Regions from separate parts of the Vibrio jasicida 090810c genome, predicted to be linked through region 2. Evidence: predicted binding sites of a transcription regulator. Region 2 holds the regulator's gene; the other holds the start of a gene.
The links. The regulator MetJ, encoded in region 2, represses methionine synthesis genes. The targets are predictions, from matches to a motif close to TTAGACNTNTANANGTCTAA.
Positions count from the first base shown of each region.

Region 1: the regulator MetJ is predicted to act here: its motif matches at 1,241-1,260, upstream of metA (homoserine O-acetyltransferase MetA).

Region 1 is NZ_CP025792.1:207,896-211,055, reverse strand. Features, by position in the region: gene C1S73_RS01300 (GNAT family N-acetyltransferase) at 1-77, opposite strand, end outside; gene C1S73_RS01295 (hypothetical protein) at 77-481, opposite strand; gene C1S73_RS01290 (DUF1330 domain-containing protein) at 835-1,137, shown strand; gene metA (homoserine O-acetyltransferase MetA) at 1,287-2,228, shown strand; gene pilW (type IV pilus biogenesis/stability protein PilW) at 2,377-3,105, shown strand.
Region 2 is NZ_CP025792.1:2,580,218-2,583,377, forward strand. Features, by position in the region: gene C1S73_RS12340 (malic enzyme-like NAD(P)-binding protein) at 1-1,098, shown strand, start outside; gene metJ (met regulon transcriptional regulator MetJ) at 1,206-1,526, opposite strand; gene C1S73_RS12350 (O-succinylhomoserine (thiol)-lyase) at 1,756-2,916, shown strand; gene C1S73_RS12355 (bifunctional aspartate kinase/homoserine dehydrogenase II) at 2,935-3,160, shown strand, end outside.

The sequences.
Region 1 (3,160 bases), 1.3 Mb from region 2:
AAATACCACTGAGCAATAATGCTAGTTTCATCAGGGAAATCAGCAAGAAAATGGATGTTAAAATTCGGCCCTGACACTAGTGGCTGCCACCCACACTGCTCTCGACAACCTTTGCTTCATTGCCGACATCAACTTGGTTTGTATTAAACTCAGGTTGCTGAGCAAGTTCAAAGTATATGTGCATATCGATAGGCTCGGGTGTGTTGAGCAGCATCTTGCCGACTTCTCGCTGAAAATGACCATAATTACCAAGCTCTTCCGTTAAACCCAGTCGTTCATAACTGACTAAGTTCGCAAACATGCCATAAGCGTATTGATACCTCGTAGCATCCGCATGCTTTTCATGACCGAGTTGATTTAACGCTTGGTCAATTTCTTCTGGCGAGTAAGCTTCCTTATCGCCAAACTCTTTCAGCAAGAGAGTTGGTACCTGATGCGCAATACTCTGAATCGTCTCTTTCTTTTTAAACATACCGAACATGATGTCCTCCACTGACGATGATGACCCAAACAACGCACTTAAAGCACGCGTCGGTTAGCTGATTAAGGTATTTATTAGTATCACAGCTCAAGAATCATACTAACTTGATATCATAATAACCTACAAATGCTAGCCGACACGTTGCAGTAAGATGTAATCAGAAACCTTGCCGCAATCACAATTGGTCGTTCACTTAATCGGATATTCAATACGCTTTCGTTAAGCGTTATCGTCATCCGATTCCCATTATCAATAGAATCTAAAAAGTGTTTTGCAATCCTTCTTGCTTATCACAATCGCTTTATCTCATTACACTAAAATTCATTGGTCAGAGCACAAATAAGGAGCAAACCGTGACCTATTATTCTGTACTAGATGTAACCCCTACCAGCCAAGACTGGGTACCCGCTTATGTAAACGTTTCAAACGATTTAGTTGAGAAACACGGTGGCAACTACATTGCACGTACTAATGTTCATGAACGGTTGGAAGGAACGGGAGACTCACCAGCCCTTCGAATCATTATCGAATGGCCATCTCGGCAGGCTGCGCTCAATTTTATGAATGACCCAGATTATATTCCGCATCTTAAAGCTCGTACCGAAGGCTCGGTCAGTAATCATTATCTAATTGAAGGTAATGACCAACTTGCTTAGCTATTACGCCCAGTTAACCACTGGGCATTTTGTTTTATTGGGCAAAAGAAATCTTGTGCAAAGTCACATTTCGTATCGACATCCGTAAGCAATTGCGTTAGCTTTAGATGTATAGACGTCTAAAAAGTGAAGCTTAGGGAGAGAAAGCCGTGCCAATTAGAATTCCAGATCAGTTACCCGCTAGCGATGTATTAAGGACAGAGAACATCTTTGTGATGAGCGAGAGTCGAGCGGCAAGTCAGGAAATCCGTCCATTGCGAGTGCTTATCCTCAATTTAATGCCAAAAAAAATTGAGACCGAAACTCAGTTTCTTCGCCTACTTTCAAACAGCCCTCTGCAAGTAAATGTCGAGCTACTGCGTATCGATAATCGTCCAAGTAAGAACACACCAACTGAGCATCTTGATACCTTCTACCGTCAATTTGAAATGGTAAAAGGTAAAAATTTCGATGGCATGATCATTACTGGGGCGCCACTCGGTTTGGTCCAATTTGAAGATGTCATTTATTGGGACCACTTAAAAACCATCATGGAATGGGCAAAAGACCACGTGACCTCCACACTGTATGTGTGTTGGGCAGCACAAGCAGGTTTAAAACTGCTTTACGATTTACCCAAAAAAACCCGCAAAGAAAAGTTATCTGGGGTTTATCATCATAAAATTCACAACCCTTACCACCCAGTTCTGCGTGGTTTTGACGATACTTTCTTGGCGCCACATTCTCGTTATGCAGATTTCTCACGAGAGTTCTTAGAAGAACATACCGATCTCGATATTCTCGCCACGTCTGATGTTGCGGGTGTTTACCTTGCAACAACCAAAGACAAACGTAACGTCTTTGTCACTGGTCATCCTGAATACGACTCTCATACGTTACATAATGAGTACATTCGTGATTTAGGTGAAGGCATGGAGCCCGCTATTCCTGTTAATTATTACCCGAACAACAATCCGGATAACGGCCCTGTCGCAAGTTGGCGTAGCCATGGTCACCTGCTTTTCTCAAACTGGCTAAACTACTGCGTTTATCAACAAACGCCTTACGACCTGGACCATTTCAGCGAAGCCGCCTTTACCAAAGACGATTAATTCACTCGTAGAGATTGTGAACCAAGCCGCCAACTGGCGGCTTTTTCATACGAGTTTGCAAACCTGATCGCATTGTGTTTTTTCCTCATTAGGCTTTTGCACTGTAATTCATATCATGCTGAAAGAATTAGGGATGTGGGAAAGACAAATGAAGATCATAAAACTCAGCGCTCTTATACTGGCGACTCAGTTTGGCCTGCTCGGTTGTGTGACCGTGAATGAAGATGGTAATAGTCCAGTTGTAAAAGCCGACCCGGTCGCCATGGCTGAGTCTCGTATCGCACTTGGTTTGGGATACCTAGACGGTGGCAACATGATCCGAGCACATGATAACTTCCAACAAGCCCTCACCCACGCTCCAAGCTACTACCGTGCTCAGCTTTCTATGGCTCATTATTACGAAACGGTTGGTGAAGACAAAAAAGCAGAAGAGATGTACAAACGTTCTCTGCGACAACATTCCAAAAACGGTAACGTACTTAATAACTACGGCACATTCTTATGTAAGCAAGGAAGTTTTGAGAAAGCGGATAAAATGTTCAACCGCGCCATTGAACAGCCTTATTACTTCCTTATCCCTGCTAGTTATGAGAATGCAGGCTTTTGCGCACTCAAATCCGACAATACAGAAAGAGCAAAATACTATTTCACGCGCGCTATTGATCATGACCCTCACCGTCCAAAATCCATTCTCCAGTTAGCAAAGTTAGAAATAGAAAGCGGCAACTACACAGATGCACGCATTCGTCTTATGCGCTTTAATCAAATGTATGGGGTCAAAAAACCTTCGCTTCGTTTAATGGTTGAACTTGAAGGCGCAGCAGGTAATGAAGCACTTAAAAAGAAATACCAAACACAGCTCAATCGAATGTCTTAACTGTTGAACTTCAGCACACCACTTGGTATTCAGAAACAAAGAATACCAAGTGTTC
Region 2 (3,160 bases):
GCACAGAACGCTGACAACGTGTATAAGTACACAGCGAAGGGCAACATGGTTGCGGTTATTTCTAACGGCACGGCTATTCTTGGTCTTGGTAATCTTGGCCCGCTGGCTTCTAAACCAGTAATGGAAGGTAAAGCGCTATTGTTCAAACGCTTTGCTGGTTTAGACTCAATTGATATCGAAGTAAAACACCGCACGATCGATGAATTTGTCGACACAGTAGCAAACATTGCTGATACATTCGGTGGTATCAACCTAGAAGATATCAAAGCACCAGATTGTTTTGAGATTGAAAAGCGTCTGATTGAGCGCTGTGACGTGCCAGTATTCCATGACGATCAACACGGTACAGCGATCGTAACGGCAGCAGGTATGTTGAATGCAATCGAGCTGCAAGGTAAGAAGCTCGAAGACTCAACGATTGTTTGTTTAGGCGCGGGTGCGGCGGCAGTCGCGTGTATGGAGCTGTTGATCAAATGTGGCGCGATGCGCGAGAAGATCTACATGCTGGATCGTAAAGGGGTGATCCACACGCGTCGTGATGATCTCAATGAATACAAACAGCTGTTTGCTAACAACACAGATAAGCGCACGTTGGAAGATGTGATTGAAGGTGCAGATCTTTTCTTGGGTGTATCGGGTCCAAATCTACTACCTGCAGAAGCATTGAAGCTCATGGCAGACAAGCCAGTTGTGTTCGCATGTTCAAACCCAGATCCAGAAATCAAACCTGAATTGGCTCACGAAGTGCGTGATGACTTGATCATGGGTACAGGTCGCAGTGACTACCCGAACCAAGTAAACAACGTATTGTGTTTCCCATTCATCTTCCGTGGCGCATTGGATGTTCGTGCAAGCGAGATCAATGATGAAATGAAACTGGCTGCGGTTGACGCGATTCGTGAATTGGCGAAAGAGCCAGTACCGGAAGCGGTATTAAAAGCAGCTGGCGTCGATAAGCTAGAGTTCGGAACTGACTACATCATTCCAAAGCCAATGGATTCACGCCTACTACCACGCGTGGCAAAAGCGGTGGCTCAAGCTGCGGTTGACTCTGGTGTGGCACGTATTGAAATGCCAGAGAATTACATGGCTCAATAGTGGTAAAGTAAAATTTAAAAATAAAAAAGGGACGCGAGAGCGTCCCTTTTTTTGTTCTTGGAAACCGTCCCCAGCACAGCTTCTATCATCGACGAATTTGTAAGCAATTATTCTTCGTCGAATGCTTCGAATTCGATTCCCATCGCTGTCATGATTGCTTTTGCTTCGGTAGGAATATCGTCTGGACGGTCTTTACGCAAATCTTCATCAGTTGGCAGTGGTTGACCTGTGTAAGCGTGTAGGAACGCTTCACACAGTAGTTCACTGTTAGTCGCATGGCGTAAGTTGTTGATCTGGCGGCGTGTTCGCTCATCAGTCAGCACTTTTAAAACTTTTAGCGGGATTGAGACGGTAATCTTTTTCACTTGTTCGCTTTTTTTACCGTGCTCAGCATACGGGCTAATGTATTCGCCATTCCAGTCAGCCATTGCGCACCTTCATTAATGTAATAAGTTAGAAAAATAAATATAGGTGCTGATTTTAGCTGCATTTACTGCCATAAGCAAAGACATATGGACGTCTAGAAGTGTTGACGTCTCATTTTTAGACAAGTAAAGTGAGGTTAATAGTTAGGGAAGAGTGTTAATCAATTGAGCAATACAAGCTAGATATAGCGCATTCCCATTTAGATGTCACCACCCGTGAAAGGATACACCCATGAGCACCCGTAAGCCTGCGACCATTGCTGTACGCACTGGTATCGAGTCAGACAGCCAATACAACGCTGTTGTACCACCTATTTACCTTTCTACTAACTATGGCTTCCCTGCATTCGGTGAAGTGCCTCAATACGATTATACCCGTTCTGGTAACCCTAACCGAGGCTTACTAGAGCAAGCATTGTACGAGCTTGAATCAGGCAAAGGAGCGGTTGTCACTAACTGTGGTACATCAGCATTAAACCTTTGGGTATCGACGTTTCTTGGTCCTGATGATCTAATTGTAGCGCCGCACGATTGCTACGGCGGTACCTATCGTCTTTTCAATACTCGTGCGAACAAGGGTGATTTTAAAGTGCAGTTTGTCGATCAGTCGGATCAGCAAGCTCTTGATGCGGCGATTGCGAAAAAACCAAAGCTTATCTTGCTAGAAACACCGTCAAACCCGCTTGTGCGCGTGGTCGATATTGCCGCTGTGTGTGAAAAGGCAAAACAAGTCGGTGCACTGGTTGCCGTGGACAATACCTTTTTGACACCTGTGTACCAAAAGCCTTTGGAGCTAGGTGCGGATTTTGTTATCCACTCTACGACGAAATACATTAACGGTCACTCCGACGTTATTGGTGGTGTGGTGATCACTAAGAGTGAAGAGCATGCAGAAGAGCTGGCGTGGTGGGGCAATTGCATTGGGGCGACGGGAACACCATTCGACAGTTACATGACATTAAGAGGAATTCGTACGCTGGGTGCGCGAATGCGAGTTCATGAAGAAAGTTCTCAAGATGTACTTGCTTACTTACAGACTCAATCGTTAGTTGCACAGATTTATCACCCAAGTTTGCCAGAGCATCCTGGACATGACATCGCCAAGAAGCAGCAATCCGGTTTTGGCTCTATGTTGAGCTTCGAATTCGCAGGATCATTTGAACAGCTCAAAGTGTTTGTAAAAGAGCTGGAATTGTTTTCGTTAGCAGAGTCCTTGGGTGGGGTTGAAAGCTTGATTTGTCATCCAGCATCGATGACACATCGCGCGATGGGGGAAGCGGCATTAGCTGAAGCTGGTGTTTCTCAACAGTTACTGCGCTTATCCGTTGGTCTTGAAGATGCACAGGATTTGATCGCCGATCTTGAGCAAGCATTTTTAAAAGCAGCACAGTAATCGGGAGAGAGAAAAGTCATGAGTGTACAACGTCAGCTGCATAAATTTGGCGGCAGCAGTTTAGCCAACCCCGAATGCTATTTACGTGTGGTTGAAATACTAAAAGAGTATTCAGCCGAAAATGATTTAGTCGTGGTGTCTGCGGCAGGGAAAACCACCAATCGCTTGATCGAGTTTCTTGAAGGTTTAGATAAAGACGGTCGTGTTGCGCATGAAGCATTACAAAGCTTGAGACACTTCCAAA